DNA from 2 places in the Streptomyces sp. NPDC002817 genome. Region 1 is predicted to be linked to the other one. Evidence: riboswitches for the same ligand, from Rfam matches in the RefSeq annotation. Region 1 holds a riboswitch; the other holds the start of a gene.

Region 1 (11,754 bases):
GCCCGGAGCGCCGAAAGGATTCGGTGATCCATGCCTTCGAGGGCGTCGAGGCGGTCGCGGTCGTCGAATGGGTCCATGTGGAGTCACTGTTCACGTCAACGCCGCCAGAACTCCGGCAATATTGAGCGACATCCCATTAATCACCCATTTCGGGGAGAGGATGAATGTCCCGGAATGTTTGAGAATCAATCGCCCACTTAAGGGCGATACGGTCACCGGCATGTCTGCCGAGACCGTTTCCGTCACGGGATGGGGCCGCACGGCACCCACCACGGCCCGCCTGATCCGCCCACGGACCTACGAGGAGGCCGCGGCCGCCGTCCGGGACTGCGGAGCCCGTGGAGGCATCGCCAGGGGCCTGGGACGGGCGTACGGGGACGCCGCGCAGAACGCCGGCGGAGCGGTCCTCGACATGACGGGCCTGGACCGCGTCCACGTGATCGACGCCACCGCCGGCATCGTGCTGTGCGACGCGGGCGTCTCCCTGCACCGGCTGATGCGGGTACTGCTGCCGCTGGGCTGGTTCGTGCCGGTGACGCCCGGCACGCGCCATGTCACGGTCGGCGGAGCGATCGGCGCCGACATCCACGGCAAGAACCACCACGTCTGCGGCGGCTTCTCGCGGCACGTCCTGTCCTTCGAACTCCTCACCGCCGACGGCGAGATCCGCACGGTGAGCCGCGGCACGCCCCTGTTCGACGCGACCACGGGCGGGATGGGCCTGACCGGCGTGATCCTGACCGCGACGGTCCAGCTCCAGCCGGTCGAGACGGCGCTGATGTCGGTGGACACCGAACGGGCACGGGACCTGGACGACCTGATGGCCCGGCTGTCGGCCTCCGACCACCAGTACCGCTACTCGGTCGCCTGGATCGACCTGCTCGCGCGCGGTGCGGCGACGGGGCGCGCGGTGCTGACCCGCGGCGACCACGCGCCCTTGGATGCGCTCGGCACACGCGCGCGCAGAGAGCCGCTGGCCTTCCGCACCTCCCGCCTCCCGGCGATGCCCGCCCACCTCCCGGAGGGCCTGCTCACCCGGACGACCGTGGGCCTGTTCAACGAGCTCTGGTACCGCAAGGCGCCACGCGCGCGTACCGGGCAGCTCCAGAGCATCTCCGCCTTCTTCCACCCCCTGGACGGCGTGCCCCACTGGAACCGCGTCTACGGCCGCGGCGGCCTCGTGCAGTACCAGTTCGTCGTCGGGTACGGCCAGGAGGAGACCCTGCGCCGGATCGCGCGCCGCCTCTCGCAGCGCCGCTGCCCGTCCTTCCTGGCCGTCCTCAAGCGCTTCGGCGACGCCGACCCGGGCTGGCTCTCCTTCCCGGTGCCCGGCTGGACGCTCGCCCTCGACATCCCGGCGGGCCTGCCGGGCCTCGGCGCCCTCCTGGACGAACTGGACGAGGAGGTGGCCGCCGCCGGGGGCCGCGTCTACCTCGCCAAGGACTCCCGGCTGCGGCCCGAGCTGCTCGCGGCGATGTATCCGCGCCTCGACGACTTCCGGGCGCTGCGCGCCGAGTTGGACCCGCGCGCGGTGTTCGTCTCGGACCTGTCGCGCCGGCTGTCCCTCTAGGCGATCCCGGCAACTTCCGCTCACCCCAGGCAACCTCTAGGAGCTGCTGTCGTGAAGGACGCCTTCGGCATCCCTCAGTCCCTGCTCGTCCTCGGCGGCACGTCCGAGATCGCGCTGGCCACCGCGCGCCGCCTCGTCGCCCGTCGCTGCCGCACGGTGTGGCTGGCGGGGCGCCCCTCCCCCGCGCTGGAACAGTCCGCGGCCGATCTGCGCGCGCTGGGGGCCGACGTACACACCGTCGCCTTCGACGCGCTGGACCCCGAGTCCCACGAGACGGTCCTCGGCAAGGTCTTCGCGGAGGGCGACATCGACATGGTGCTGCTCGCCTTCGGGATCCTCGGCGACCAGGCGCACGACGAGCGCGAGCCGGTGAGCGCGGTGCGGGTCGCGCAGACCAACTACACGGGCGCGGTGTCGGCCGCCCTGGTCTCCGCGCGCGCGTTGCAGGCCCAGGGCCACGGCTCCCTGGTGGTCCTCTCCTCGGTCGCCGGCGAACGCGCCCGTCGCTCCAACTTCATCTACGGCTCCAGCAAGGCCGGCCTCGACGTCTTCGCCCAGGGCCTGGGCGACGCGCTGCACGGCACCGGCGTGCACGTCATGGTCGTACGCCCCGGGTTCGTGCGTTCGAAGATGACGGCGGGCCTTCCCGAGGCACCACTGGCGACGACACCGGAGGCGGTGGCGACGGCGATCGAGCTGGGCCTGAGGCGCCGCTCGGAGACGGTGTGGGTGCCGGGGGTGCTGCGCGTGGTGATGTCGGCGCTGCGGCACGTACCGAGGGAGCTGTTCCGGAGGCTGCCGATCTGAGCGGTTCCGGCTCGCGCAGGTCCAGCTGGGCGCGCGCCCCTTGTTCTCAGGGGCGCGGGGCTGTGTCGATGTGCGGCTCCGCGGCGTCGACGACCCGCTACGCCTTGGTGCCTTGCTCCACCGGCGCCGAACCCTGCGACGGCACCACGGCCCCGCCGAACGCGTACTCGTGCAGCTTGCGCCACACCCCGTCCGCACCCTGCTCGTAGAGCGCGAACCCGGTGCACGGCCACTCGGCGGCGAAGTCGCCGAGCTCTTCGTACGCCCGGTCCATCGCCGCGTCGTCGATGCCGTGGGCAACGGTCACATGCGGGTGATACGGGAACTGCAGCTCACGCGCCACCGGTCCCGACGCGTCACGCACCTGCTTCTGCAGCCAGGTGCAGGCCTCGGCGCCCTCCACGACCTGGACGAACACCACCGGCGACAAAGGCCGGAAGGTACCCGTGCCGGACAGCTTCATCGGAAACGGCCGTCCCGCCGCGGCGACCTCGGTCAGATGCGCCTCGATGGCCGGAAGCGCGGTGTCGTCGACCTCGGTCGGCGGCAGCAGCGTGACATGCGTGGGGATGCCGTGAGCCGCGGCGTCACCGAAGCCCGCGCGCAGCTGTTGGAGCAGGCTGCCGTGAGGCTCCGGGACCGCGATCGACACGCCGATCGTTACGGTCCCCACGTCGTCTCCCTGTCTTCCTGTCGGGTTCGTCCCGGCCGTACGGCTATCGACTGTACGGCCACGGCTGTGTTGTGGGCAGGCGCAACCGTAGTGATGTGCAGCGCTCTGCCCAGTGGTACGTGTGTGCGGGCCTACGCCTCAGTGCTTGGCAGGCAGAAAGCCGACCCGGTCGTAGGCCTGTGCCAGCGTCTCCGCGGCTACGGCGCGCGCCTTCTCGGCACCCTTGGCCAGGATCGAGTCCAGTGTCTCCGGGTCGTCCAGATACTGCTGGGTGCGCTCCCGGAACGGCGTCACGAAATCGACCATGACCTCGGCGAGGTCCGTCTTGAGCGCACCGTAGCCCTTGCCGTCGTACTTCTGCTCAAGTTCCGCGATTCCCGTACCCGTGAGGGTCGAGTAGATGCTGAGCAGGTTGCTGACACCGGGCTTGTTCTCGGCGTCGTAGCGGATGACGGTGTCGGTGTCGGTGACCGCGCTCTTGACCTTCTTGGCAGTGGTCTTCGGCTCGTCGAGGAGGTTGATCAGGCCCTTCGGCGTTGACGCCGACTTGCTCATCTTGATCGACGGGTCCTGAAGGTCGTAGATCTTCGCCGTCTCCTTGAGGATGTACGGCTTCGGAAGCGTGAAGGTCTCGCCGAAGCGACCGTTGAAGCGCGTGGCGAGGTCGCGGGTGAGCTCGATGTGCTGGCGCTGGTCCTCGCCGACCGGGACCTCGTTGGCCTGGTAGAGCAGGATGTCCGCGACCTGGAGGATCGGGTACGTGAAGAGGCCGACGGAGGCCCGCTCCGCGCCCTGCTTGGCGGACTTGTCCTTGAACTGGGTCATGCGGGAGGCCTCGCCGAAGCCGGTGAAGCAGTTCATGACCCAGGCGAGCTGGGCGTGCTCGGGGACATGGCTCTGGACGAACAGCGTGCAGCGCTCGGGGTCGAGGCCGGCGGCCAGCAGCTGGGCGGCGGCCAGGCGGGTGTTCGCCCGCAGCTCCGCCGGGTCCTGCGGAATCGTGATCGCGTGCAGGTCGACGACCATGTAGAACGCGTCGTGGGACTCCTGCAGGGCCACCCACTGGCGGACGGCGCCGAGGTAGTTGCCGAGGTGGAACGAGCCTGCGGTGGGCTGGATTCCGGAGAGCACGCGGGGACGATCAGAGACCATGCTCACCATTCTCTCAGGTGTCGGCCCCCGATCCGGAACTGGTCGGAAACAGATGGGAACCGATCCGTCTCCTGCGGTGTAACAAAGGTGTGAGAACGCGGGAGGGGGGCCGCATCGTCGATGAGGCCGCGGTGATCGCACGCGTACGCGCCGGGGAGCCGGAGGCCTACGCGGAGCTGGTGCGCGCCCACACGGGCATCGCGCTGCGGGCGGCCGCGGCACTCGGGGCGGGTGCGGACGCGGAGGACGTGGTGCAGCAGGCCTTCGTCAAGGCGTACTGCGCGCTGGGCCGGTTCAAGGACGGCGCGTCGTTCAAGCCGTGGCTGCTGTCGATCGTGACCAATGAGACGAGGAACACAGTGCGTACGGCGGCCCGCCAGCGCACGCTCGCCGGCCGCGAGGCGGCGTTCGTGGAGGCTGAGCCGCTGATACCGGAAGCGGCGGATCCGGCGGTGGCGACCCTCGAGACGGAGCGCCGCGCGGCCCTGCTGTCCGCCCTGGAGAAGCTGAGCGAGGAGCATCGCCTGGTCGTCACCTACCGCTATCTGCTGGAGATGGACGAGTCCGAGACCGCCCAGGCCCTGGGCTGGCCCCGGGGCACGGTGAAGTCCCGGCTGAACCGCGCGCTGCGGAAACTGAGTCGGCTGCTGCCGGATTTCGAGCCTCGGGAAGGGGGTGATGAGCGTGAGTGAGGGGCGAGAGCCGTACGGCGGTGAGGGCGGCCGTGGGCCCGAGGGCGCCGGTGGCCGGGGTCCGCGCGGTCGTGGCGGTGACCGGGGTCCGGGTCCGTGGGGGCGTGGCCGTGGGCGGGCGTCGCAGGGCGGTGCCTCCCGGCTGCCGGAGGAGCTGAGGGCGCTGGGCAGGTCGCTGGACGCGCCCGGGGGCGACGAGGCCGGTGGGTCCAGCGGCTCCGAGACCATGGTCGAGCGGGTGCTCGGGCAGATACTCGCCGATCAGGTGCCGGTCCCGGTGGCCGAGCCGCCGCCCGCCCGTGAGCGGCTGACCGCGGTGCGGCGCTGGACGCGGATGCGGTGGCGCGCCCTGAGCGCGGCGCTGTGCGGCCTGCTGACGGTGCTCGCGCTCACCCCGCCGGTGCGGGCCGCGGTCTACGACTGGTTCGGTTTCGCCGGGGTCGAGGTGCGCTACGACCCGTCGGCGACGCCCTCGCCCGGCGCCGAGGTGCCCGGCTGCGGCCGCTCGGTGTCCCTCGCTCAGGCCGAGCGGCGGGCCGGGTTCGCGCCGCTGGTCCCGGACACTCTCGGCAGCCCGGACGCGGTGGCGGTGACCGGGGAGCCGCGGGGGCGGACCCTGGTCACCCTCTGTTGGCGTGAGCGGGGAAGGACGATCCGGCTGGACCAGTTCGCCGCCGGCCTGGACATCGCCTTCACGAAGACCGTGCGCGAGCAGCCGGAGTGGATCTCCCTGGGCGACGACCCCGAGGGTGTCGGCACGGCGAACGACACGGCCCTGTGGTTTCCGCGCCCCCACCTGCTGAGCTTCTGGCTGGTGGACGCGGACGGGGAGCGCTACACCCGCACCGAGCGGACCGCGGGGCCGACCCTGCTGTGGAGTCATGGGGTGGGCACCGAGGACGTGACGCTGCGGCTGGAGGGCGTGGCGTCACAGGCGCGGGCGGTGGAGATCGCGAAGTCGCTGGAGAAGTCCCCGAAATAGTGCGGTCGGGGTGGGAACCCCGGTGGGTCGGGCGGTGTACCAGAAGTGACACACGGCTCGCGAAGACGGGGGCGGGCCGTTCGGCATCGGCTGGTTGGGGGTTCTGATGCACAGGCGGATGAGCGGCTGGAGGGGTGGGCGGCGTCGACCGGGGGCGCTGGCGGGGGTGTTGGCGGCTGCGCTCGGGCTGACCCTGTGGGGTGCCGGGTCCGCTTCGGCGGGCGGGCCGACCAGTGTGCTGATCGTCTCGCCGGGGAGTGCGGAGACGGCCTCGCTCCACCACTCCGACAAGAAGTACGGCGAGTTGCAGCGGCTCCTCGGCGAACCGGACGCGGGCACGGCGGACAAGCCGCCCGAGGCCGACCTGGCCGCCGGCCCACAGATCAACGTCACCTGGATGCTGCACGACGTGACGCCGTGGCGGGTCGACCGGGTCCATCCGGCGGTGGACTCCCAGGCGGTCTGGATACACACGGCGGCGAACCTGGACGCGTCGACGAACGGCACCTGGCACCGCGCCGAACAGCCGGCCGTCCTCCGCGGCCTCCTCGAGAACCTGGGCGTGATGGGCGAGGCCTCCGGCGGTGACTACTCGGTGGAGTACCCACCGCCCTGGGACATGTACGGCACGGAGCCGGCAAAGGCCACCGAGCCGACGCCCGCGGCGGCACCGGCCCAGCGGCCCGGATCGGGTGACGGCGCCGACTGGTGGTGGGCGCTGCCGGGCCTCGCGGCCGGGGCGGTGCTGGCGCTGGTGCTGCGGCCCTTCGCCACGCGACTGCCGGCGCTGCGGCGAAGGAGGGTGCGGGAGCCGGGGCCTCGGCAGGAACTGAGGGATGTGTGAGGGCTTGCTCCAGGGGCCCGGGTGTCGGGCCGGTCGTCGGGTTCGCGGCCGGGGCCGGCGGGACGCCGCTGATACGCCGCGCGGCGGGCCGGCAGGGGGCCGGACCGCCGCGGGGGAACCACGTCAGGAAGTCATCGATCTGATCGATCTGTGAGAGTCGCCGGTCTTTGACAACTCAAGAGAGCGTTGATCAGCCCAGGTCGATCTCGGGGTACAGCGGGAAGCCGGCCACGAGGTCGGTGGCGCGGTGGGAGATCTCGTCCGCGACCTTGGCGTCGAGGATGTGGGCGGCCTTGGAGGGGGCACCCGACTTGGTGGTGCCCGGCTCGGTGGTGGTGAGGACGCGGTCGATGAGGCCGGCGACCTCGTCCATCTCGGCGGTGCCCAGGCCACGAGTGGTGAGGGCGGGGGTGCCGATGCGGATGCCGGAGGTGTACCAGGCGCCGTTGGGGTCGGCCGGGATCGCGTTGCGGTTGGTGACGATGCCGGAGTCGAGGAGGGCGGCCTCGGCCTGGCGGCCGGTGAGGCCGTAGGAGGAGGCGACGTCGATCAGGTTGAGGTGGTTGTCGGTGCCGCCGGTGACGAGGGTGGCGCCGCGTCGCATCAGACCCTCGGCGAGGGCGCGGGAGTTGTCGACGATGCGCTGGGCGTAGTCCTGGAAGGAGGGCTGGCGGGCCTCGGCCAGCGCCACCGCCTTCGCGGCCATGACGTGCGGGAGCGGGCCGCCGAGGACCATCGGGCAGCCGCGGTCGACCTGGTCCTTGAGGGAGTCGTCGCACAGGACCATGCCGCCGCGCGGGCCGCGCAGCGACTTGTGGGTGGTGGTGGTGACGATCTGGGCGTGCGGGACCGGGTCGAAGTCGCCGGTCAGCACCTTGCCCGCCACCAGGCCGGCGAAGTGCGCCATGTCGACCATCAGGGTCGCCCCGACCTCGTCGGCGATCTCGCGCATGATGCGGAAGTTCACCAGCCGGGGGTAGGCGGAGTAGCCGGCGACGATGATGAGCGGCTTGAACTCACGGGCGGACACCCGCAGCGCCTCGTAGTCGATCAGACCCGTCGCCGAGTCCGTGCCATAGGAGCGCTGGTCGAACATCTTGCCGGAGATGTTGGGGCGGAAGCCGTGGGTGAGGTGGCCGCCGGCGTCCAGGGACATGCCGAGCATCCGCTGGTTGCCGAAGGCCTGGCGGAGCTCGGCCCAGTCGGCGTCGCTGAGGTCGTTGACCTGGCGGGCGCCCGTCTTCTCCAGGAAGGGGACCTCGACGCGGTCGGCGAGGACGGACCAGAAGGCGACGAGGTTGGCGTCGATGCCGGAGTGCGGCTGGACGTAGGCGTGGCGGGCGCCGAAGAGCTCCTTGGCGTGCTCGGCGGCGAGCGACTCCACGGTGTCGACGTTGCGACAGCCGGCGTAGAAGCGGCGGCCGATGGTGCCCTCGGCGTACTTGTCGCTGAACCAGTTGCCCATCGCGAGGAGGGTGGCCGGGGAGGCGTAGTTCTCGGAGGCGATCAGCTTGAGCATCTCGCGCTGATCGTGGACCTCCTGGCCGATGGCGTCGGCGACGCGCGGCTCGACGGCGCGGATCACGTCGAGGGCGGCGCGGAAGGCGGTGGACTCGGTGGAGAGGGGCTGCTGCTCCGACATGTGCGGCCTCCGGATGGCGTGGCGGTTGCGGTCACGATTCACGGTTCGGCCCAGGCGCACGGCACTCGGTCACTCACAGGCCGCTCCCCGATGGTCCGTCCCATCCCAGCGCGCCAGTCACGGCCCGTCGGCCACCCTACCGGGCAGCCCGGACGCGGGAGGCCCGGCGTCCACCATGCGAGCGAGGAATCACCCTGCTCCGGGCCCTGGTCGTCGTCCGCGGTCGCCATGGGCGGCCCCGTGCGGAGACAGGGTCAGGACGGCTTGCGGCCCCAGGCCAGGACCATGAAGTTGGGGATGTAGGTGGTTCCCTGGAGCTTCGTCAGGGCGATCACCTCCTCGATGTCCGCGTCGCTCACCTCGCCCGTCTCCAGGAGCCGTGGCCGCAGGGATCGCAGGGTGAGAGGGAAGAAGGCCGCGGAGCCGCCGGTCAGGACGGGGGCGTAGACCTCCGCCCCGACCTCGGTCAGCCCGGCGTCCGTCAGTGCCTGTGGCAGACGGCGGCCGGTGCCGGGGTCCACCCCCGCGGCGCCGAAGGCGGCCCGCAGCGCGCGGCCGAGGCGCTCGGCCACCTCCATGTACTGGGGCGGGTAATAGCGGGCGGCGGCCGGGTACATCGGCCCGTCGATGTCGAAGTCCTCCACGACCACCCAGCCGCCGGGCCGGGTCGCGGCTGCCATGCGCCGCAGCGCCTCGTCGCGGTCGGAGAGGTGTTCCACCACGGCCCGTGCGTGCACGAGGTCGAAGGAGGCGTCGGGGAGCCGGTCCGCGAGGACGTCGTGCCGGCGCACCTCCAGGTTGGACAGTGCGTGGTCCGCGGCGAAGCGCGTGTCGAGGTCGACGGCGAGCACCCGCCCCGCGGCGCCGACCTGCTTGGCCAGCCAGCGGGCGATGCTGCCGGCGCCGCAGCCCACCTCCAGACATCGCCAGCCCTCGGCGACCCCCAGCTCGGTGAGCCGGTGCCGGCTCTGGCCGTCGTAGATCTCCTCCAGCGCGCTGAGCCGGCTGTGCTCGCGCTCCCAGGACGGGTCGAAGACGTATCCGTTCTCCACCGTGGCCGTGTCGCTCACCGATCGCCCCTCTCCGTTCGTCACGGGTCGATCATTCTGTCGCGTCAGAGGATCACGTGGGGCAGGAAGCGCGCGTATTCGTCAGTCACCGGTCCGGACGACTCACGGATGCCGAGGCCCGCGGACTCGTCCTCGACGACCCAGGCACCGAGGACGACGCGGTTGCCGTCGAAGTCGGGCAGGAGGGCCAACTCCTGGTAGCAGCAGGGTTCTTCGCGCAGCACGGGCGGGGCACCGGGTTCGTGGATCGTCACGCCGGCGCCCTCGCGGCCCAGCAGCGGCTTGGCGACGTACCCCTTCGAATCGGCCAACTCCCGTGGCCCGTCCAGATATGCGGGGAGGAGGTTCGGGTGGCCCGGGTACAGCTCCCAGAGGATCGCGAGGAGCGCCTTGTTGCTCAGCAGCATCTTCCAGGCCGGCTCGATCCACAGGGTGCTGCCCGTGCCGCCGCCGTTGTCGAGGGTGTCGAGGACGTGGTCGGCGAAGCGGTCGGTGGTCAGCCATTCCCAGGGGTAGAGCTTGAAGCAGCTGCGGATGAAGCGGAGTTGCTTGTCGACGAAGCGGCTGGACAGCGGGTCCCAGCCGATCTCCTCCATGGAGATCCAGGCGGTGTCCAGGCCGGCCTGCTCGGCGGTCTCCTGGAGATAGGCGACCGTCATGAGGTCCTCACCGAGTTCGTCGGCCGAGGAGTACGCGAAGTACAGGGGGCTGCCGGGCGGGAGCAGCGCGGCCTGCTTCTTCCATGCGGCGACGAGGCGCTCGTGGAGGGAGTTCCACTGGTCGGCGCCGGGGAAGCGCTCCTCCATCCAGAACCACTGGGGGGAGGCGGCCTCGACGAGGGAGGTAGGGGTGTCGGCGTTGTACTCCAGGAGCTTGGCCGGGCCGGTTCCGTCGTAGCGGAGGTCGAAGCGGCCGTAGACGGAGGGGAGTTCGGCGCGGCGGCGCCAGGCCTCGGCGACCGTGTCCGCGACGCGCGGGTCGGTGATACCGAGGTCGGCGAAGCGGCCGGTCGTGACGATGTGGTCCGCCGCCCGCAGGCACATGTGGTGGAGCTCCTCGACGACCTCCTCCAGCGCCTCGACCTCGTCGAGGGAGAAGACGTAGTACGCGCTCTCGTCCCAGTAGGGGCGCAGCGAGCCGTCGGGGTAGCGGGTGAGGGGATAGATGAGCCCCTGCTCCTCGACGGTGTGCTGCCAGCCGGGGCGGGGTTCGGTGGTGCGGCGTTCCATCGTGTGCGTCTGCTCGTCGTCCCGTGTCCGCTCAGCCGCCGCTGCTGCCGCCGGAGCAGCCGAAGCCGCCGCGGTCCACGGCCTCGCTCTTGCTGAAGGTGCCGTAGTCGGCGTGGCCGGAGCTGACGTCGGCGTCGTAGTACCAGGAGGCGTCGGCGGTGCCGGTCTTCTTCTTGCCGTTCCTGCCGTACGAGGAGGAGCTGGAGCTGCCGGAGTTGCAGTTCTTGTCGGCGACGACCTTGTAGCCCTCGTAGGTGTAGCTGTCGCGGTCGACGCAGCGGCGGTCGGGTTCCGAGCCGCAGGACGTGAGTGCCGCCGCGACGACTCCCATGCCGCCGAGCACCACCGTGCTCGAGCGCAGTCGGCGCCGTGTCTCCGCCATTTTCGCGTCTCCCCGTTGTTCGTCTCTGGTTGTTCGTCTTGTTCGTCTCTGGGTTGTCCGGCGGTCAGCCTAGAGATCGGTAATAAGCGCCACACAGGCACCCCGTCCGTCGCGTCCCCTCCCCTACAGTCACTTTGTGCTCTTTGGGATGGTGTGTGCGCTTGGTGCGGCGGTCTGTTTCGGTACCGCGACGGTGTTGCAGGCGGTTGCCGCGCGGGCGGCGGGCAGCGGGGGCGGTGGGGAGGCGGCGCTGCTGCTGCGGGCGGTGCGGCAGTGGCGGTATCTGGCGGGGCTGGCGCTGGACGGGGTGGGGTTCCTGTTGCAGATCGCGGCACTGCGGTCGGTGCCGATCTACGCCGTCGGGGCTGCGTTGGCGTCGAGTCTCGCCGTGACCGCGGTGGTCGCGGCGCGGTTGCTGCGGGTGCGGTTGAGCCGGGCGGAGTGGGGCGCGGTGGGGGTGGTGTGTGCCGGGCTCGCGATGCTGGGGGTCGCGTCGGGGACGGAGGGGGATCTGGACCCGCCGGACGCGTTGAAGTACGTCATGCTCGCTGTCGCCGTGGGTGTGCTGCTGCTCGGGCTCTGCGGCGGGCGGCTGCCGGAGCGGGGGCGGGGGCCGCTGCTCGGGCTGGGGGCCGGGTTCGGGTTCGGGGTGGTCGAGGTGGCGGTGCGGCTGATCGACTCGCTCGAGCCGTCGGAGCTGCTCGCGAATCC
Region 2 (11,754 bases), on a different contig from region 1:
CCCGACGCGGAGAGCCCCGGCGCGTGGGTGCACGACGCGCTGGCCCGGCTCTCCCCGGCCGACCAGGAGGTGCTGCGGCTGACGGCCTGGGAGGAACTGGACACCGATGAGGTGGCGGTCGCCCTCGGCTGTGGCCGACGGGCCGCGTCGATGCGGCTGCACCGCGCCCGGCGCCGGCTGAGAGCCGAGATCGACCGCATGGGCCCGACGACCGCCGCCGCCCTGAAGGAGAACGGTCATGGCTGACGAACTCGAACTCCTGCGCCGCGCCAACCCGGTGCCGACCGACGGCCCCCACTTCGGCGAGGGCCCCCTCGACCACCACGCCGAGCGGCAGCTGAACCGGCTCATGCGGCAACGGACCTCCCGCCGCCCCCGGCTGCTCTGGGGCCTGGCGGCCACGGCCGTCGTCGGCGCGCTGGTCGCGGCCCTGCTGTTCACCGACCAGACCACCGCGCCGGCGGTCGCCGCGCCCCGCCCGCTCGTCGTGCGGGCCGACTCCACCCCCGTATCCCTGGAGACCCTGGCAGCGCGGGCCCGAGCGGCCGGTGGTTCGCCCGAGCTCCGCAAGGGCACCCATGTGAAGTCGTGGAGCCTGGGCATGAGCGAGGACAAGCCTCCGATCACCTACCCGGAGGAGCGCATCGTGCGGTGGAACGCCGACGACAGCCACACGGTGACCGTCGACGACGGCCACGACCGCACCACGCGGACCTATCCGCCCAGTTGGAGCGACGCCCCGCCGCAGTCTGAGCCCCCGCACGACGTCACCCGGCTGCGCGCCTACCTCCAGGAAGCCACGTACACCGACACCGCACCGGACACCGGGCAGCTCCTCGACGGCGTCCGGGTGCTCCTCGACACCTGGCACCTCGGTGCCCGTGAGTCCGCGACGGTGGCCGAGATGCTGGCGGACGCCGAAGGGCTCAAGCCCCTCGGACAGGTCACCGACCGGCTCGGGCGGCGCGGACAGGCGTATGTGTACCAGCAGTCGGCCACCCGCCGGATGCTGATCATGGACCCGGCCAGCGGCGCCGTACTCGGCCTGGAGACCACCTTCACCGAGGCGGATCCCGAGTACGGCGTCCAGGCCGGTGACGTCATGGACTACAGCGCCTGGATGCGCTGATTCAGACCCCGAGCTGCCGGGCGGCCGCGTCGACCGTCTGCTCCAGCAGCGTGGCGATCGTCATCGGACCGACGCCGCCCGGCACCGGGGTGATCAGCGAGGCCCGCTCCGCGGCGGAGTCGAAGTCGACGTCACCGATGTTCCCCTCGTTGTAGCCGGCGTCGAGCACGACGGCGCCGGGCTTGATGTCCTGGCCCTTGATGAGCCGCGCCCGGCCCACGGCGGCGACGACGATGTCCGCCTCGCGGACGGCCGCGGACAGGTCCACCGTCCGCGAGTGGCAGTACGTCACCGTCGCGTCGCGCGCGAGCAGCAGCATGCCGGCCGGCTTGCCGAGGATCGCGCTGCGGCCGACGACCACGGCCCGCTTGCCGGACGGGTCGACGCCGTACTCGTCGAGCAGCCGCATGATGCCGCCGGGCGTGCACGACACGAAGCCCGGCAGGCCGAAGCTCATCGTCGCGAACGAGGCGAAGGTGACGCCGTCGACGTCCTTCTCGGGCGCGATCGCCTCGAACGCGGCCCGCTCGTCGATGTGCTCGCCCATCGGGTGCTGGAGCAGGATGCCGTGCACGGCGGGGTCGGCGGAGAGCGCCTTGAGCGTGCCCACCAGTTCCTCGGTCGTGGTCGCCGCGGGCAGCTCCACGTGGCGGGAGGCGATACCGGCCTTGCGGCAGCGGTTCTGCTTCATCCGGACGTACGTCACGGAGGCGGGGTCCTCGCCGACCAGTACGGTCGCCAGACACGGTGTGCTGCCGGTGCGTTCGGTGAGGGCGGCGGCGCGCTCGCCGGTCTCCTCCACGATCCGCCGGGCGAGTGCCGTGCCGTCCATGAGCCGGGCCTGAGACATGATCCACTCCTGGGCTGGTAGTCGGTTCGCCCAGGCGCACGGCATCAGGTTCTGCGGACCGCTCCCCGGTGGTGCTCCACCTCAGCGCCAGTCACGGCCCGCCGCCAGCCTAACCGAGCCGGTCCTTGGGCCGGGACCCTCCATGCCCTACGACGGTCAGGACCCGCTCTCCTGCGGCGGTGCCGTCGGATCGACTCCGGCCAGGAACCCGGTCGCCTGGGCGTGGAGGTGGTCGGCGCCGATCGCCTCGGCCCAGCGGGCGATCTCCGTCGCCAGCGCTGTCGCGCCGCCCTCGTCACCCGTGTCGCGGGCCAGCACCGCCAGCAGCATCTGCTGGGTGAGCACACCGGGGATCATGCCCGCGCGTGCGCCCAGCGCGGTGGCCCGCTCCCAGCGCTCCCGGGCCCGCTCGTGTTCGCCGGCGTCGTGGTCGTGGTCACCGAGGTGCCGCAGCGCTTCGCGGACGAGCAGGTCGTCGCCCGATCCGCCGGCGCGCAGAGCGGCCTCGTAGTGGGCGGGTGCCACGCTGCGCTCACCGAAGAGGTTGTCGGCGATCAGCCCCAGGTACATCGAGGCCCAGCCCCGCCGCACCTCGTCGGGGGCGGCCTCGCGCAGGTCGTGTCCGCGGCGCCGGATCGCCACGAGTGCTTCCGGGTCCTTGCCCTCGGCGCCGTGCCGGGACGTGCCGTCGGGGCGGAACAGCCGCAGGTAGTCGTGGCGCAGCCGTACGAAGTCCAGGTCCCAGTCGCCGCCCGGTGACTCCTTCTCCGCCTGCTCGACGCGGGCGGCGGTGAGCCGCGTACCGCCGAACCAGTCGCTCTCCAGGGCGACTTCGGCCGCCGCCAGGGCGAGGCGGACGCGGTCCTCGGGAGCGTCGGACGTCGTCGCGTCCATCAGGCGCAGCGCCCGGTCCCACCGTCCCGCCAACGACAAGTCCCTTGCGGAGGCGAGGAGTTCGTCGAGTTCGACGAATGTGCTCGTGGTGTTCGTCATGACAGGGGAAGGTAGTGAGATGGAAAACCATCCACAAGAAAACCACTGCGGGGAGCAGACGACGGAGGACTCGGTCGACCGGCACGTCGCGGAGTGGTCGAAGGAACTCGCCTGGATGGACCCGGTCAAGGAGGCGATCTACGTGCGGCTGGCGAAACTCGCCCGGCACGCATCCCAGGCGCGTCGCGACACCCTCGACTCCGACGGGCTGCGGCACTGGCAGTTCAAGGTGCTGCTGACGCTGCGCCGGCACGGTCCGCCCTACACCGCGAGCCCCTCCGAGCTCGCCGACCGGCTCGGGCTGACGCGGGGTGCCCTGTCGGCACGGTTGGCGCCGCTGGAGGAGGCCGGGTGGATCGTCCGCACGCACGAGAGCGCCGACCGGCGAAGGGTGCTGGTCCGGCTCACCGACGCCGGATACGCCGCCTTCGAACAGCATGCGGCGGCGGAGGAAGCGGACGAGGTCGCGCTGCTCGCAGTACTGACCGCAGAAGAGCAACGGACGCTAGCCGACCTGCTGCGGAAACTGGTCGTCGCCGCGGAGAGTGGACCGGACGGGCCCGCACCGCGAAGGTCCAGGTCAAGCGAGTAGTGATCTGGACCTTCGGCAGCCGCCTTCCTACTCGTCCCATGCCTGGATCATGATCTGTTCGGCGATCTTGCCGTCGCGCAGCGTGATCATCGACTCGGCGAGGACACGCACCCCGTCCGCGTACAGGCAGCTCTCGCTGAACGCGACGGTGTCGCCGTCCACGACACAGCGCTCCAGCTTGTGCGTCATGTCGCGGTTGTAGACGTCCTCGAGGAGTTCGCCGATCTCCTCGCGACCGTGCAGGACCCGTGGACTGCTGGGCTGGGTGTTGCGGTCCACGACGCGCAGTTCCGCGTCGTCCGCGTAGAGCGACAGCAGATTCGTCGCCGTGTTTCCCTCGATGCTCTGGCGCAGTGTCTCGGTGTTGAACGCGGTGCCCATGGTTGACCTCCGGTGAAGGCCCGCGGTCGAAGGGGAGCGGGCCGCGAGGGCCTCTCCTTCGAGACTCCTCCGCCCCGGCGGGCTCGGCAAGCGCAGCGGCGACACTCCGCCTGACGGGTGAGCGACGCCCGGTGCCCGTGTCCGGCGCGGGCCCGTCGGCGTTGCTGAAAACATGATCTCCACTCGACGTATCGCCGCCGTCGTCGGTCTCGCCGTCGGCGTCACCGGTCTCGCCGCCCCGCTGGCGAGCGCGGCTCCCGAGGACAAGGGCGCCGCCCCCCTGAGCCCGATGGCCACGCTCGACTCGCTCACCGTGAGCGACCTGCCCGCGGAGTACAAGGACGCGCTCCCGCGGCCCTCGGCGCAGCTGGCGGAGCTCAACAAGCTGAACGACCTCAACCAGCTGAGCCAGGTGACCGACCTGGCCGCCCCTGTCACCCAGGTGCTGCCAGGAATCCAGTAGCCACACACGTACGTCCACAACGAGGGCCGCCCGGGATTCCGGGCGGCCCTTGACATTGTTGCCGGGTGAACAGAGCATGCGCTTAGAAATGAATCTTGGTTCACGTGGCGAACAAAGAGGTCCGCATCATGCCCATCACCCGCGAACTGTTCATCGGCGGCAAGGACGAGCCCGCCGCCTCCGGCCGTAGGGCGGAGGACGTCAACCCCTACACGGGCGAGGTGTATGCGACCGTCGCCGCCGCGGGCACCGAGGACGTACGGCGGGCCGTGGACGCGGCCGACGCGGCGTTCCCCGAGTGGGCCGCGCTGGCCCCGTTCGCCCGGCGCGCGATTCTCCTGAAGGCCGCCGACCTCCTCGACGGCAAGGGCGACCAGGTCGCCGAACTGATGGCCCACGAGGCAGGCGGAACCCGGCCGTGGGCGCACTTCAACGTCTACCTCGCCGCGAACATGCTGCGCGAGGCCGCCGCCGCCGTGACGGCCCCGCGCGGCGAGGTCCTCACCGCCCAGGAGCAGGGCGCGCTGGGCCTCGCGGTCCGTGAACCGGTGGGCGTCGTCGCGGCGTTCGCGCCGTGGAACGCGCCCGTCATCCTCGGCGTACGGGCGGTCGCGGCGCCGCTGGCCGCCGGCAACACGGTCGTCGTCAAGGCGAGCGAGGACGCGCCGATCGCCTGCGGCCTGTTCGTGGCCGACGTGCTGCGCGAGGCGGGGTTGCCGGACGGGGTGCTCAACGTCGTCACCAACGCCCGTGAGGACGCGGCCGAGATCGCCGAGGCGCTGATCGCCGACCCGCGCGTCCGTGCGGTGAACTTCACCGGCTCCACCAACGTGGGCCGGATCATCGGCGAGCACGCGGCCCGTCATCTCAAGCCCGCCGTACTGGAGTTGGGCGGCAAGAACTCCGTCATCGTGCTCGACGACGCGGACGTCGACTACGCCGTGGACGCCGTCACCTTCAGCGTGTTCATGAACGCCGGGCAGATCTGCATGTCCGGCGACCGGATCCTCGTCCACGAGTCGCTGGCCGAGGAGTTCACCCGGAAGTTCACCGCCAAGACGGCCTCGCTCCAGGCCGGCGACCCGAACCACCCGCACACCGTGGTCGGGCCGCTCGTCGCCGCCTCCGCCGCGCAGCGCGTGGCCGCTCTGGTCGAGGACGCCGTCGCCAAGGGCGCGAAGGTCCTCACCGGCGGCGGGAAGCCCGACGGAGCGGTGCACCCGGCGACCGTGCTCACCGATGTGCCGAAGGACGCCGAGATCTACCACGCCGAGGCGTTCGGTCCGGTGTGCGTGGTCGAGACGTTCTCCGACGACGCCGCCGCCGTGGCCGTCGCCAACGACACGGAGAACGGTCTGACCTGCGGCATCATCACCGAGAACGCCACCCACGGACTGGCCGTCGCCCGCGGTGTCCGTACCGGCATCGTGCACATCAACGACCAGTCGGTGGCCGACGAGCCGCAGGCCCCCTTCGGTGGCTTCAAGGCTTCCGGATACGGCCGCTTCGGCGGACGCTGGGGCATCGAGGCCTTCTCCAACACCCGCTGGGTGACCATCGCCACCCAGCAGGCGCACTACCCGTTCTAGGACCGTGCGGTGACCTCCGGCCCGGCGTCCAGGAAGTGGAAGCCGGGCCGGGGGTGCATCAGGAAGTCGTGGTGGGAGATGTTCCACGCGTAGGCACCCGCCACCGCGAACACCACCCGGTCACCGGCCCGCAGCCCGGATGCGGGGACCCGGCGGGCGAGTACGTCCTTCGGTGTGCACAACTGCCCCGCCAGCGTGACATGTTCGTCCTCTGCCGCCGGTCGCGGCCAGGGGTGCGGCCAGCCGTCCACCTTCAGGACCGAGCAGGGCTGGTCGTGGCCCTTCGTCGCCGGGGTCCGCAGATGATGGGTGCCGCCCCGGACCACACCGAACTCCTCACCGTGGCTGCGCTTCACGTCCAGCACCTCCGTGGCGTACCAGCCGCAGTACGCCGTCATCGCCCGCCCCGGCTCGATGCGCAGCGTCACCTCCGGGTGCGCCGCGGTGAGTCGGGCGAGTCCCTCGCCGTACGCGGCCCAGTCGAAGCGCCGGTCCGGGTCCGCATAGTCGACGTGCATACCGCCACCGACGTTGACCTCCGCGACCGGGACCCCGAGTCCGGTGGCCCAGGCCACGATCGCCTCGGCCACCGCGAGCTGTTCCGGGGCTTCGAGACCGCTGGCCAAGTGGGCGTGGACACCCCGCAGCTCGAGGTGCGGACAGGGGTCGTCCGTGAGCGCGCGGATTACCTCCAGAGCCTGGTCCGGGTCCATGCCGAACGGTGTCGGACGCCCGCCCATCGCCAGCGAACTGCCCGCCAGCGAACCGTCGGACAGGGCGAGGTTGACCCGCGCCAGCACCGCGACACGCCGCCCCGCCCGCCGCGCCAGCTCGCCCAGCATCCGCAGCTCGTACACGCTCTCGACGTGAAAGCGCTCGACCCCCTGCTCCAGCGCGGCCGTCACCTCGTCCGGCGTCTTGCCGGGGCCGCCGAAAGCCAGCGGACGCCCCGGCACCGCCTTGGCCACATGGGCGAGTTCACCACCCGAGGAGACCTCGTAGCCGTCCACGTACGGACCGAGCGCGGCGAGGATCTCCGGCTCCGGGTTGGCCTTGGCGGCGTAGTACAGCTCGACCCGCTCGGGGAGGGCGGACCGTACGGCGGCCGCGTGTGTGCGCAGCGCGGCCAAGTCGTAGAGATACGCGGGCAGTTCGGACGACGTGAGGGCGAGGGCGCGGTCGTGGACGGCAGGGGTCATCGGGTGCTCCCGGTCAGGATGTCCTCGGCGAGCGGGGACGGCAGACGGACGTATCCGGCCTCGCGGTCGGCCTTGCGCTCCCAGCGGGTCAGCAGGTTCGCCTTCGCGGGCAGCGGTACGCCGGCGAGCAGGGCGGAGAGGCGGGGCGGGCAGCCGAGCCGGTCGGCGTACGAGCGGAGCGCCGAGCGGACGCGGCCCCACAGCTCGGCCTCCGCCGCCGGGTGCAGATCGGCCAGGGCGGCGAGCAGCTCCGCGACGTGGTTGACCAGAAGGCAGTACACGACCCGGTCCCAGCCGCGCTGCGCGTCGTACGTCATCGGGCCCGCGACCTCGGGCGGCAGCGCCGCGAGGGTGTCGGCGTGGTGCTCGGGGACGAGCTTGGTGCCCTCCAGATCACGGAAGAGCACCTGGGCGGGCATGCCGTCGCCGTCCACGCACACCAGGACGTTCTGGAGGTGCGGTTCGAGGACCAGACCGTGGTCGAAGTAGGCGGCCAGGACCGGCGGGACGAGCAGATCGAGGTACGCCGACCACCAGTCGAGGGCCGCCTGTGCGTCGGCCCCGTCGAGCAGACGGGAGATGTGGGCGCCGCTGCTCGGGTACTCGTCGGCGACGGCGGCGGCCAGCAGGGCGGTGGTGCCGGGCGCGAGCCTCTCGGGAAGGCCTTCGCGGACGATCACGCCGAAGCCCTCGAACAGCGCCTGGTCCGGACCGCCGTCGGGCCCTGGCAGGGCGAGCGTGCGGTAGGCGGGTTCGCGGAGCACCGCGCTGCCCGGGAAGCGCTCGGCGAGGTCGGCCAGGGCCGGGGCCAGGACCCGGGTCAGGGCGACGGCACCGGACAGCTCGTAACTGCTGTTCTTGCGCAGGCAGTTGGTGATCCGGACGTTCAAGCTGAACTTGAGGAAGGTCTCTCCGTCGTAGAGCGTGCGCACGGACGCGGTCGCCGCGAAGGGCCGCCCGCCCGGACCGAGGTCGAGGACATCGCCGTTCTCGAGCGCCGCGCTCAGCGCCGGGTGCTCGCGGAGTGTGTCGTACTGCCAGGGGTGGGCGGGCAGCAGCCGGTATCCGGTCGGCACGTCGGCGCGCAGCCGGTCCAGGGCGGCGGTGGCCGACGGCTCCGCGGCCTCCTCGGCGATCAGATGCTCCCGAACGGCGAGGTGCCGCAGCGGGAAGGCGGCCCCCGCCTCCGGCGCGTACGCCGACCAGGCGCGCGGGTCGCCGGTGCGCGCCTTGGGCGTGGGATGGAAGCGGTGGCCGAAGAACAGGGACTGCTCGGAGACGAGGTAGGGATCGCCGCCCCGCGAGCCGCCGGTCGCGGTGAGAGCTGTCGTCACGGCCTCGTGGCTGGAGGCGATCTGCTCCAGGAACTCCTCGTTGCGCACCCCGGTCCGCAGCGACAGCTCGTCGTGCGTGTACTCCGCGAGGCGGCGCCAGTCCAGCTCCGCCCAGTCGCCGCCGCGCTGTTCCTGCACGGGACCGGTGAACCGGTGCGCGCCGAGCAGCGAGGTGCGGCGCAGGGTCACGCGGAGCAGCACACCGCGGCGGGGCAGCCGCAGCAGGAGCCGGCCGTCGGTGACCACGCTCTGGTGCTCGGGGCCGGAGACCTCGCGCAGCAGACAGTTCAGGAGAGTGTGGGCCACCACGTCGTCGGCGGTGGGCAGGTCGGTGCGCGCGGGCGTATCGGTGAGGGAGGGCATCAGCGGCTCCAGCGGGGGGTCATGGAGGGGAGGAGGGTCGCCACGGCGGTGACGGCGGCAGCTGCGGCACCGGTCAGCACGGGGGCGGTGGGGCCGAAGCGGACGCTGCCGGCGGCCGCGGCGAGACCGGCGGCGACCGCGCCGGCCTTGGAGAAGAACTCCAGCGAGCCGAACAGCCCGCCGGGCGCGCGGCCCTTGGCGCAGTCCGCCGCGAGCACCTGCAGACACACCAGGCCGAGCGTGAGGCCCGCGCCGAGCAGCAGCCGTACGGCGATCAGCGCGGGCAGCGAGTCGACGACGCCGTGTCCGGCGAGGCCGAGCGCGATGAGGACGAAACCGAGCACGATCCCGGTCCTGGGACGGCCGCGGAACCTGGAGTGCACGGCCAGCGCCGCCACCAGATAGCACAGGTGGGGGAGGGCGAAGAGCACTCCTGACAGGGTTGGCGAGGTGCCCGGGAGCCGGTCGTCGACCAGGGCGATGAGATAGGGGAAGGAGATGACGGTGGAGAAGACGAAGGCGAACTCGAGTGCGTAGAGCGCCTTGAGCGACATCACCGCAGATGTGTGATCCGCGGTGGCGGTCTCGCTCGTGGTGCGGGCGACCGGCTCCGGTTCGGGCAGGGCCGCCAGCAGCAGCGCGGCCGTGAGGGGGAGTATGGCGAGGAGCGCGTACTGCCGGTGCGGGGACAGCCAGCCGGACAGCGCGCCGACCACGATCGGTGCGAAGACCAGGGCCGCTCGGGCGCTGCCCTGCATCAGGGTCAGCGCCTTGGACAGGGCCGGGCCCTCCAGGGCCGCGCCCAGATATCCGTTGGAGGCGGCGAAGGTGCCGCCCAGGATCCCCTGGAGGACGAGCGCGACCGTGAAGGTGGCCAGCGAGTCGGCCCACCCGGCGAGCAGGAAGGCCACCGCGAGCCCCAACTGGGCGCGCAGCAGCAGCCGTTTGCGGCCGTAGCGGTCGGCGAGCCGCCCCCACATCGGGGCCGCGAGGCCCCCGAACACGGTCGGGACGACATAGAGCACCCCCGCCCAACGGGCGTCGCGGTCGCCCAGCGCCGGCAGGATCTCGGTGAGGTACGGCGGCAGGCCCAGGGCCGCGAAGGACGCCACGAAATAGCAGGCGGCCACCGCGTGCACCTGACCGCGCCCGGAGGCGGACCGCGGGATCCGCAGGGCCCCGGCGCTCATGCCGAACCCCCCTGTCGCAGCAGGTAGTTGGGTCCGGAGGTGTAGTGCTTGTTGATGTCGGCCGCGCCGGACCGCTCCTTGGACAGCAGCGAGCCGGCCGTGACCATCGCCTTCACCGGCAGCCGCGGCGCGTCCAGCACCCGCTCGCGCAGGGCGGCGGCCGCGTCCCCACCGAGCCGGTCCACGGCTTCGGCCAGCCGGTCGCGGACGAGATCGAGCAGAGCCCGCCGGTGCCGGGGGAGTCCGAACGCGTAGGAGCCCGCGCACAGATGGACCGTGATGGTGGCGAACAGGTCGGCGACCGGCCCGTATCCGGAGACATAGGTCCGTGCGTCGTCGAAGCCCCACGGGCCGGGAAGCACCGCGCCGAGCCGCTTCGCGTTGACGCGGGGCCCGTCGTTGTCCTTGAACAGCAGCCGCAGACTGCCGGGCCGCAGGACCAGCGAGACGTTCTGCTGATGCGACTCCAGCGCGATGCCGTACCCGAACAGTGTGGTCTGCCAGTCGAACAGCAGGGTCAGGAACGCGTCGAACAGGGCCAGCGGGTCGCCACCGTAGAAGCGGTCGGCCAGGTGGTCGACGACCAGCCGCCCGTCCGGGGCGTCGGCGAGCAGGGCGGCCAGCGGTACGACGTCGGCGCCGTCCAGGTCGGCCGGGAAGCGCCGGCACAGGACGGCCAGCAGCTCGTGCCCCGCATGGGCGTACGTCGCCTCGTCGGCGTGCAGGATCGTGCCGTGGAACCGGGGCTCCCGGACGATCACGGCCTCCAGCAGCCGCTGTCCCGCGGCGCCGTCCACGAGCGTGCCGGGCTTGACGGTCCGCTTGTTGCGCAGACCCAACGTCGCCGTGGCCAGCGGGAGTTTGAGATGCACCGACGGGTTCACGGCCACCGTGCGCATCGACAGCGTCGGCACGACCTCCAGGTGGGCCCGGTCGGCGAACACCGCCCCGTCCGGGAGCCCGGCGTCCCGCAGGGCGTCGACCGTCAACGGATGCACCGGCAGGACCACATGCGTGCCCTCCACCCCGGCGAGACCGAGCCGGCGGGGTGTGGGCCAGAAGTCGGGGAGCGTGCCGGCCAGGGTGACGGACTCCCGGCGCAGGGCGACCCAGCGCAGCGCGAACCGCGGGTGGAACTCCGGCGCGTGGGCCCGCAGTTGCGGCTCACCGAGGCCGGAGCGGCCGCGCGCGGTCGGATACACCGGATGGTCGAGCCGGGCGGCGAGTGTGTCGTACGCCAGCGGGGGCCACCGCGCCGAGTCGCCGCCGAGCCTCCCCTCGACCTCGGACCGGGTGGCCGTGTGCAGTCGCAGGGTGGCCAGGGTCTGCCGGCACTCCTCGGCGAAGGCGTCGTAGCCGCCTCGGTCCACGGGGTCGGCGAGTGCGCGCAGTGCGGCGAGGACGGTGCCGTACGAGGTGAGCTCGGTGCCGTCCGACTCACGGACGAGCAGGGGCAGCCGGGCGGCGTACTCGCACTGGAAGCCGTCCTCGGCGACGGGCAGGAGCAGCGCGTCGTCCTCGGTCGGCAGCCGCAGCCAGGGGCCGTCCGGCCGGTGCACGAGCGTACTGCCGGTGCGCAGCCCCACCACGTCCTCGCGGAGCAGGGCGCTGAGCACGCGCGTGAGCAGTTCCTCCTCGCAGGTGTCGGTCGTCGCGGTCGGCGCGGCCGTC

What was found. Region 1 has a riboswitch for ZMP and ZTP ahead of ACWD3I_RS12730 (glycine hydroxymethyltransferase). Riboswitches for the same ligand answer to the same signal wherever they lie in the genome.
Region 2: linked by a shared signal. The riboswitch ahead of ACWD3I_RS39020 (bifunctional 5,10-methylenetetrahydrofolate dehydrogenase/5,10-methenyltetrahydrofolate cyclohydrolase) and the one ahead of ACWD3I_RS12730 (glycine hydroxymethyltransferase) in region 1 are both predicted to bind ZMP and ZTP.

The regions. Positions count from the first base shown of each region.
Region 1 covers NZ_JBSFUY010000005.1:266,827-278,580, forward strand. The annotation lists gene ACWD3I_RS12690 (phosphatase PAP2 family protein) at 1-77, opposite strand, end outside; gene ACWD3I_RS12695 (FAD-binding protein) at 221-1,570, shown strand; gene ACWD3I_RS12700 (decaprenylphospho-beta-D-erythro-pentofuranosid-2-ulose 2-reductase) at 1,622-2,377, shown strand; gene ACWD3I_RS12705 (2'-5' RNA ligase family protein) at 2,475-3,050, opposite strand; gene trpS (tryptophan--tRNA ligase) at 3,189-4,202, opposite strand; gene ACWD3I_RS12715 (RNA polymerase sigma factor) at 4,334-4,894, shown strand; gene ACWD3I_RS12720 (hypothetical protein) at 4,881-5,876, shown strand; gene ACWD3I_RS12725 (hypothetical protein) at 5,995-6,720, shown strand; gene ACWD3I_RS12730 (glycine hydroxymethyltransferase) at 6,911-8,362, opposite strand; ZMP/ZTP riboswitch at 8,404-8,493, opposite strand; gene ACWD3I_RS12735 (methyltransferase domain-containing protein) at 8,617-9,432, opposite strand; gene ACWD3I_RS12740 (glutathionylspermidine synthase family protein) at 9,477-10,661, opposite strand; gene ACWD3I_RS12745 (hypothetical protein) at 10,693-11,043, opposite strand; gene ACWD3I_RS12750 (DMT family protein) at 11,192-11,754, shown strand, end outside.
Region 2 covers NZ_JBSFUY010000032.1:528-12,281, forward strand. The annotation lists gene ACWD3I_RS39010 (RNA polymerase sigma factor) at 1-246, shown strand, start outside; gene ACWD3I_RS39015 (CU044_5270 family protein) at 239-1,129, shown strand; gene ACWD3I_RS39020 (bifunctional 5,10-methylenetetrahydrofolate dehydrogenase/5,10-methenyltetrahydrofolate cyclohydrolase) at 1,131-1,979, opposite strand; ZMP/ZTP riboswitch at 2,001-2,084, opposite strand; gene ACWD3I_RS39025 (hypothetical protein) at 2,136-2,972, opposite strand; gene ACWD3I_RS39030 (MarR family winged helix-turn-helix transcriptional regulator) at 2,992-3,564, shown strand; gene ACWD3I_RS39035 (nuclear transport factor 2 family protein) at 3,592-3,945, opposite strand; gene ACWD3I_RS39040 (hypothetical protein) at 4,118-4,408, shown strand; gene ACWD3I_RS39045 (aldehyde dehydrogenase family protein) at 4,537-5,997, shown strand; gene ACWD3I_RS39050 (type III PLP-dependent enzyme) at 5,994-7,196, opposite strand; gene ACWD3I_RS39055 (IucA/IucC family protein) at 7,193-8,893, opposite strand; gene ACWD3I_RS39060 (MFS transporter) at 8,893-10,083, opposite strand; gene ACWD3I_RS39065 (IucA/IucC family protein) at 10,080-11,754, opposite strand, start outside; gene ACWD3I_RS39070 (ATP-grasp domain-containing protein) at 11,753-11,754, opposite strand, start outside.